Regions from separate parts of the Cobetia sp. PDI-12MA genome, predicted to be linked through region 1. Evidence: riboswitches for the same ligand, from Rfam matches in the RefSeq annotation. Region 1 holds a riboswitch; the other holds the start of a gene.

Region 1 (4,369 bases):
CGTAGTCGTTGACCGGCATGATGCCGAGCAGGTTGCGGCGACTGGGCTGTGCGCCCGGCGGCACCACCACCCTCAACTTGCGCGCCATCGGCGCCAGCGATGAGCCCTGTACCAGCAGCGAGATGATGACCACGAAAAAGGCGACATTGAAGTAGAGACCGGCATTCTCGACCCCGGTGATCACCGGGAAGATCGCCAGCACGATCGGCACCGCCCCTCGCAATCCCACCCAGCTGATGAACCACAGCTCGCGCCAGCGGAAGCGGAAGAACGGCTTGAGACACAGGATGACCGCCAGCGGGCGCACCACCAGAATCAGCGCCACGCTGAGGATGGCGGCCGGCAGCGCGAACTGCAGCATGGTCGACGGCGAGACCAGCAGGCCCAGCATCAGGAACAGCACGATCTGCGAGAGGTGTGCCATGCCATCATGCACCGGCAGGATGTGCTCCAGATGACGACCGGGGTGATTCCCGATCATCAGGCCGCACAGATAGATGGCGAGGAAACCGCTGCCGCCCATCTCGTTGGTGGTGGCGAACAGGCTCAAGCCAAGTGCCAGCGCCAGCAGCGAATAAAGACCGGGGGCGAGGTCCAGATAACGCATCAGGCGTGCGATCAACCAGCCGCCGGCGATCCCCATGGCGGCGCCGACACCGAACTGCAGCAGGAAGCTCATGATGCCCGACGCGACGCCGGAGAGCTGACCGGTCAGGATCTCGGCCAGCGTGATGGTCAGGAAGATCGCCATCGGGTCGTTGGTGCCGGACTCGATTTCCAGCGTCGCACCGACACGCTCATTGAGGTGAACGCCCTGGCCTCCCAGCAGCGAGAAGACCGCCGCGGCATCGGTGGAACCGACGATGGCCCCGACCAGCAGGCCTTCGATCAGGGTGAGATCAAACAGCCACATGGCCAGAAGGCCCACCAGGCCACTGGTCATGAAGACCCCGACGGTGGCCAGCACCAGCGCCGGTTTCAGGCCGGCACGAAACGTGGACAGCCGCGTACGCAGGCCGCCATCGAGCAGGATGAGCGCCAGCGCCAGATTGCCGATCATGTAAGCGGATGAGGCGTCGTCGAACTGGATGCCCAGGACGCCATCTTCACCCGCCAGCATGCCAAGACCGAGGAACAGCAGTAGCAGCGGCATGCCAAGACGCGCCGAGACGCGGCTGGCCAACACGCTCAAGGCGATCAGCGTGCCTGCCAGCAAGAAATAATAATTCAGGTTCTCTACCACGAGTGCTCCCCCGCCAAGCCCTACATCAGATCTCGAATGACGTCCATGACGACTCACCCACAGTATTCCATGTCAGCGAAGGGGCTGCAGAGAAATTTCACACCTTTCATGTACTTGCAGTGTACAGCACGCGAATTTCACGCCAGGCTGCGCGGCGAGACCCAGGCAGGGGCTGCCGCAAGCTCAGCATAGGACCGCGGGCCGAATGCCTCCATCGCCCACAACAGCGCACGGCACAGCTCACGCTGGCCATCGAGATCGACCATGCGCCCATGGCGCGAATAGCCCTTCATGAAGGCCTGACGCTGCTCCGGCGTTTCCAGCAGCAACTCCACCAGCGCCCAGTCGAACTCGATCGGCGCCCACACCAGCGCTTCCCAATCGCTCCATACCCAGCCGGTGGCGGCGCACAGATACTGATCGGCGCGCATGTCCGGCAGACACCACACCGCGCGAGTCGGCGCCGGGAAGGTGCGCTTGAGCAGCGTGCCGAGTTCCGCGCGACGCGGGTGATGGGCCAGAAAGCGCGTGACGCGGGCATTCCAGTGCAACAGCGGCATCGGCTGCGCCAGCGGCTGACCGAAGCCCGACACCGTATCCTGATGCAGGCGACCGAGCTGGTCGCCCAGCAGCTCACAGAAGGTGATGCTGAGATTGCTCGGCTGACCGCTGGACCACGGCAGGTGCCAGATGGGCGCGCCATCGAGACGCCCCAGGAAGGTCAGGGGCAGCGGCGGAATCGGCAGGCGCGCGGGCAAGGCGCCCGCCAGTCGCGTCAAACCCTCCGGCGTCGCCCAGCGATCGGCACCGAAGACCCCGCGCATGGCGTGCCAGAAGGGGTCGTGGTCTGGCCCGGTTCGCGCCAGCTTGATCAGCCCCGGCGTGCCGCCACGCTGGCGCCACAGCCAGTTGGCGCTATCCGGCCAGGCGAGTGCCAGCGGTTCGAGCGGTTGCCCCAGATAGGTCGAGAGCCGTCGAGTCAGTGACTCCTCGGGCCAGCCCCTGGGCACGGGGTGCGGCTCCCCCGTGGCGTCAGCTGCGCTCGGCCGTCGCGGGGGGACGGGATAGCTGGAACAGGTCGAGAGATCCGGTGTGTCGGGCATGATGATCTCCTTGGGCAACACGTCTTGTTACAGTCATGTTCAGCATACCCAAGGCGTGCCACATCGGCATAGTCCGTTTCGCCCCACTCAGGAAAGCCAATCAGGAAAGCCACTCAAGAAAGTCGCCGTCTCCCCTGCCCCGACTTGCGTCGGACAAGACACCGGCAAGACAGTGACGTTACACTGTCGGCCTGGATGGGGGTGCCCGAGAATGGGCTGAGAGTCGCAGCGATACGTCGCGCGACAACCCCTGGAACCTGATCCGGTTGATACCGGCGGAGGGAATCCCCGACGCGTGCCCTGCACGGCGCGTCACCTGCTTCCTCCTGCCGGCACGCCGCCTGACCACGGAATTGCCTGTGTCGCTGGGACTCACCCTCAACAACGCACGAATCGATTACGCCGGCCACACGCTGTTCCGCGATATTTCCGCGCGTCTGGAGGCTGGTAGCTGGACGGCACTGCTGGGGCGCTCCGGCTGCGGCAAGAGCTCGCTGCTGCGCCTGCTGGCTGGCCTGGAAATGTCAGATCTCCACCAGCTCGACCTCGCCACCGATGACGGTCAGCCGCTGACCGACCGCGTGGCCTGGATGGCGCAGCAGGACCTGCTGCTGCCGTGGCGGCGCGTCATCGACAACCTGTGGCTGGGCGATGACCTGCGCCGGCGGCCGCGCAATCGCGAACTCGCCCATGAGCTTCTGGCCGCGGTCGGGCTTGAGGGTCGTGAGCAGGCCTGGCCGGACGCCCTCTCCGGCGGCCAGCGCCAACGCGTCGCTCTCGCCCGCACGCTCTATCAGCAGGCGCCGATCGTGATGATGGATGAGCCGTTCTCGGCGGTGGATGCCATCACCCGTCTGGAGCTGCACGATCTGGCCAGCCGCCTGCTCAAGGGCCGCACCGTCCTGATGGTGACCCACGACCCGCTTGAGGCATTGCGCCTTGCCGATCAACTGCTGGTGCTGCGCCCGTCGAGCGCCCCGGGCCACGGCGCCGAGCTTGAGCATCTGCCGGGGCTTGGCGCCGTGCGGCCGGTGCCGCTGGATGACCCGGCCCTGCCGCCGGCGCAGGCGCAACTGATCGCCCGCCTGCGTGATAGCGAGGAGGCCGCATGAAACGTCTGCACGCCATGCGTCACCTCGTCATCAGTACGCTGCTCCTGCTGGGACTTTGGCAGCTGATCATTGCCGTTACCGCCGTACCGCCCTACATTCTGCCCACGCCCCAGGCCGTGCTCGAGGTGCTGATCCAGAAGGCACCGCTGCTGGCCCATCACGCTGGCGTCACCATCAGCGAGATACTGGCCGGGCTGGTGCTGGGCATCCTGCTCGGGCTTTCCACCGCGCTGGCGCTGGCCTTCATCCCCCGCCTGCGCCGTACGCTGTTGCCGATGCTGCTGATCAGCCAGGTGATACCGCTGTTCGCGATCGCCCCACTGCTGGTGCTGTGGCTCGGCTATGACATGCTGTCCAAGGTAGTGATGGCGACGCTGATCATCTATTTCCCGGTCGCCTCCACTGGCTACGACGGCCTGCGCCAGACCCAGCAGGGCTGGCTGGATCTGGCCCACACCCTGGGCGCCAGCCCATGGCGCAGATTGATCCACATCCAGCTGCCCGCCGCACTGCCGGCGCTGGCCTCCGGCATTCGCATGGCCGCGACTGCCGCCCCCATCGGCGCCGTCATCGGGGAATGGGCCGGTGCCAGCCAGGGGCTGGGCTATCTGATGCTCAACGCCAACGCGCGCATGGAGATCGACCTGATGTTCGCCGCCCTGCTGGTGCTGGTTGCCTTTTCCCTGCTGCTCTATTTCTCGCTGGATGCGCTGCTGCGCACCCTGATGCCCTGGCACCGCGACCGGCTGACACGTCTGAGCTGACACGCCTTGCCTTCGGAAAAATACTGCATGACCGCATGACCGCATGACCGAAAGACGCAACGACGCTCGACACAAACTGCAAGAGCCTGACGACTGCCGCCCACGAACGGCAGCACCACTACCCTGTGATCACAAGGAACTCCGCCA
Region 2 (4,369 bases), 1.6 Mb from region 1:
AACGTCACCACTTTCTCACGGTGACTGTCGGCACCTCCCCCGCTTTTCCCCTGCTCCTGTTCCGGTACTGGCCACGCTTGCGCCAGAGAACTGCCGCCCCATCACGGGTCGTCAGCACGCTCACCGAGGGATGCGTCATGCCTAGTTTCAACGACCTGACCAGTGCCTGCGCCGAGGAATGGCGTGACTATCTCGAGCACGACTTCGTTCGCCAGCTGGGCGAAGGTCGTCTGCCGGAGGAGTCCTTCCGCCATTACCTGCAGCAGGACTACCTGTTCCTGATCCACTTCGCGCGTGCCTGGGCGCTGGCCGCCTACAAGAGCCGCACCCTCGCGGAGCTGCGTCAGGCCACGGCCAGTCTCGACACCATCCTCAATACCGAGCTCGATCTGCATATCGGCTACTGCAGCGAGTGGGGCATCAGCGAGGATGATCTGAGCGAGCTGCCGGAATCGCGCGCCACCCTGGCCTATACCCGTTACGTGCTCGATTGCGGCCAGCGCGGCGACCTGCTCGATCTGCACGTGGCGCTCGCGCCCTGCCTGATCGGCTACGGCGAGATCGCCGAGTGGCTGCTCGATCAAGACACCACCGAGATCGAGAACAACCCGTACGCGGACTGGATCGCGATGTACTCAAGCGATGACTTCAAGGAAGCCGTCGAAGCCGAGCGTGAATGGCTGGATGCGCGACTCTCGGAGGTCTCGGAGCGTCGACTGGGTGAACTGGTCGATGTCTTCCGTGACGCCACGCGACTCGAGATCGACTTCTGGCAGATGGGTCTCGATCGCGCTTGAGTCATCACAGACTGACGTCCCGGTGCTCGCCATGAGCCGCTCGGGATGACGCCATCCCCCATGGATGGCACGACTGACAGGCCAACAGAGCCTGGATGAGAGAACGCTCCCCGGGGCAAGCCTGACGCTTCGGGCAACACACTCTCGCATTGAAATCTGCACACGCTTGACGGGGTGCCGGTGGAACCGGCTGAGATCCTGCATGCATGCTTCGCCGCCCTGACGCGCGAGCTTGCCAGCAAGGGGTCCCGTGGAACCTGAACCGGTTAGGACCGGCGTAGGAATCAAGCTGATGGCCAGCCGCTGCGCGCGGCCGCCTCGCTCCCGGGCCACCTGTTGGCAAGGAGTCGGCGACGACCATCCTCTCCCTGCGCACGGTCTTCCCATGATGACGTCAGCCGTGACGTCGCCCTTTGAGGAGACCTGCATGAGCACTGCCCCGACAACACAAGACCCGCAAGCCACCAACGCCGCCGAGTCACCGCTCGCCTCGCAGCCTGAGTCTGCCCCCAAGGCACGCGCGCGCGCCGTTCGCAAGGATGGCAGCCGCCACCTCGCCAGCGAAGCACAAGTCGACGCCGCCGCCATCGCGCCGCTGAGCGGCTCGCGCAAGATCTATATCGAAGGCTCCCGTCCGGACATCCGCGTGCCGATGCGCGAGATCGTCTGCTCTCCGACCCAGACCTCCAGCGGTCTGGAAGAGAACCCGCCGATCGTCGTCTACGATACCTCCGGCCCCTACACCGACCCGGCGGTCGAGATCGATATTCGCCGGGGTCTGGCACCGCTGCGCGAAAAGTGGATCGAGGAACGCGGTGATACCGAACAGCTCAATCAGCTGAGCAGTGAATATGGCCGCGTGCGCCAGGCCGACCTGCGCCTGTCGTCACTGCGCTTCGAGCTGGACCATCGCCCGCGTCGTGCCCTGCCGGGCAAGAATGTCACCCAGCTGCACTATGCGCGCCAGGGCATCATCACGCCGGAGATGGAATACATCGCGATTCGCGAGAATCAGCGTCGTATCGCGCTGCGTGAGGAATATCAGGGCAGCGAAGCCGTCGAGAGCATTCTGGGCCACCAGCACCCGGGCCACAGCTTCGGCGCCAACCTGCCCGACGAGATCACCGCCGAATTCGTGCGTGAGGAAGTCGCACGCGGCCGCGCCATCATTCCCGCCAACATCAATCACCCGGAAAGCGAGCCGATGATCATCGGCCGCAACTTCCTGGTGAAGGTCAACGGCAACCTGGGCAACTCGGCGGTCACCTCCTCCATCGAGGAAGAGGTCGACAAGATGACCTGGGCGATCCGCTGGGGTTCCGACACCGTGATGGACCTCTCGACCGGCGCCAACATCCACGAGACCCGTGAATGGATTCTGCGCAACTCTCCCGTGCCCATCGGCACGGTGCCGATCTATCAGGCGCTGGAGAAGGTCGATGGCGTGGCCGAGAACCTCGATTGGGAGATCTTCCGCGACACGCTGATCGAGCAGGCCGAACAAGGCGTCGACTACTTCACCATCCACGCCGGCGTCCTGCTGCGCTATGTGCCGCTGACTGCCAGTCGCGTGACCGGCATCGTCTCGCGCGGCGGCTCGATCATGGCCAAGTGGTGTCTGGCGCATCACGAGGAAAGCTTCCTCTATCGCCACTTCGAGGACATCTGCGAAATCTGCAAGGCCTACGACATCAGCCTGTCGCTGGGCGATGGCCTGCGCCCGGGCTCGGTGGCCGATGCCAACGACGCCGCCCAGTTCGGTGAGCTCGAGACGCTCGGCGAGCTGACGAAGATCGCCTGGCAGCACGATGTCCAGGTCATGATCGAAGGTCCGGGTCACGTGCCGATGCACCTGATCAAGGAGAACATGGACAAGCAGCTCAGCGAGTGTGACGAGGCGCCCTTCTATACCCTCGGTCCGCTGACCACCGACATCGCCCCGGGTTACGACCACATCACCTCCGGCATCGGTGCCGCGATGATCGGCTGGTTCGGCTGCGCCATGCTCTGCTACGTGACCCCCAAGGAGCACCTGGGCCTGCCCAACAAGGACGACGTCAAGACCGGCATCATCACCTACAAGATCGCCGCGCATGCCGCCGATCTGGCCAAGGGCCATCCAGGCGCGCAACGTCGTGACAATGCGCTCTCCAAGGCACGCTTCGAATTCCGCTGGGAAGACCAGTTCAATCTGGGCCTGGACCCGGACACCGCGCGCAGCTTCCACGACGAGACGCTGCCCAAGGACTCGGCCAAGGTCGCCCACTTCTGCTCCATGTGCGGGCCGAAGTTCTGCTCGATGAAGATCACCCAGGAAGTGCGTGATTACGCCAATGAGCATGGCCTGACCGGCGATGCCGACAGCGTGATGGCCGGCATGCAGGAGCAGGCAGACAAGTTCAAGCGTGAAGGCAGCCAGCTCTATCAGGAGGTCTAGTCAAGCGCCTGACGGCGCACAGGGAAGCTGACTTGCCAAGCGACACAAAAAACGCCCCGACCAGTGATGGTCGGGGCGTTTTCGTCACATCCTGCCAAACGCTCATGACATCTCATGAGCGTGACAGAAGGCTCACGTACGGCTGGTGACTTCCAGCAGGTGATAACCGAACTGGCTCTTCACCGGGCCCTGCACGGTGTTGATCGGGGCGCTGAACACGACTTCGTCGAATTCCTTGACCATCATGCCCGGGCCGAAGGCACCCAGGTCGCCGCCACTGCGGCCGGACGGGCAGGAGGAGTGCTCGCGAGCGGCATCAGCGAAATCGCGGCCGTTCTCGATTTCGGTCTTGAGAGCTGCACACTGTTCTTCGCTGGAAACGAGAATATGACGCGCTGTGGCCTGTGCCATGTCTATCACCTGTCACTGATCGAATAAATGCCGTCGGCAATCACCGGCGGCGTGGCAGGTCATTGTGGCCCAAGGCAGCGCTCGCCGCTAGCGTCCTGCACAGACCCGGCGCTGATACTGGATGGCATCGAGATCATTGCTGCCGAGCAGTGCCGCCGTGGCAGCGTTGCATTCCGCCTCAGCCAAGTCATCGGCAGCGGAGGTTTCCGCCCACTGGATGTTGCCGACACTGGGCCGGTAACTGACCGCAGCGTTGCATGCCATGCGCCGCGTACTGTTGTAACGCTGCGAAGGCAGAGTCGGAGGGTTGCTGGTCATTTCCCGGCACGTCGAGGCAAACATCTCGCTGGCTGCCTGACTGCAACGGGTATGGGCCATGGCATTCTGGCGCTTGTTGGCACACACCGAGTCATTGAGAACACGCCAATGCAGGGTATCGAAATCGATCACCTGCCCTTGATAGCGGGTCTCGACATGCTCGCGCTGAAGCCCTGCTGTCGTCGTCAGATGCGAGGCGACACCCTCACCGAATTGCCCACTCAAGCCCGAGACCGCATCCATTAACGCTGCCAATGCCGCACTGACAGAATTCATCACACACTCCTTGTGTTGATGCCTCCCGGCATACGCCGCCGGGGAGCCTTGCTCGATCATCAATGACCGTCACTTATGGTGACATGACCTGATAGCGCTGACTCATGACGAGACTGATAACGCCGACTGA

The links. Region 1 has a riboswitch for thiamine pyrophosphate ahead of AC5WNI_RS06070 (ABC transporter ATP-binding protein). Riboswitches for the same ligand answer to the same signal wherever they lie in the genome.
Region 2: it holds a riboswitch for thiamine pyrophosphate, as region 1 does, so the genes downstream of both, thiC (phosphomethylpyrimidine synthase ThiC) here and AC5WNI_RS06070 (ABC transporter ATP-binding protein) in region 1, are expected to answer to the same signal.

What each region holds. Positions count from the first base shown of each region.
Region 1 covers NZ_CM183351.1:1,417,330-1,421,698, reverse strand. The annotation lists gene AC5WNI_RS06080 (potassium/proton antiporter) at 1-1,243, opposite strand, end outside; gene AC5WNI_RS06075 (phosphotransferase family protein) at 1,381-2,346, opposite strand; TPP riboswitch at 2,534-2,647, shown strand; gene AC5WNI_RS06070 (ABC transporter ATP-binding protein) at 2,706-3,458, shown strand; gene AC5WNI_RS06065 (ABC transporter permease) at 3,455-4,222, shown strand; gene AC5WNI_RS06060 (ABC transporter substrate-binding protein) at 4,369-4,369, shown strand, end outside.
Region 2 covers NZ_CM183351.1:3,014,341-3,018,709, forward strand. The annotation lists gene tenA (thiaminase II) at 138-797, shown strand; TPP riboswitch at 958-1,098, shown strand; gene thiC (phosphomethylpyrimidine synthase ThiC) at 1,225-3,234, shown strand; gene AC5WNI_RS12895 (peptidylprolyl isomerase) at 3,367-3,645, opposite strand; gene AC5WNI_RS12900 (hypothetical protein) at 3,733-4,239, opposite strand.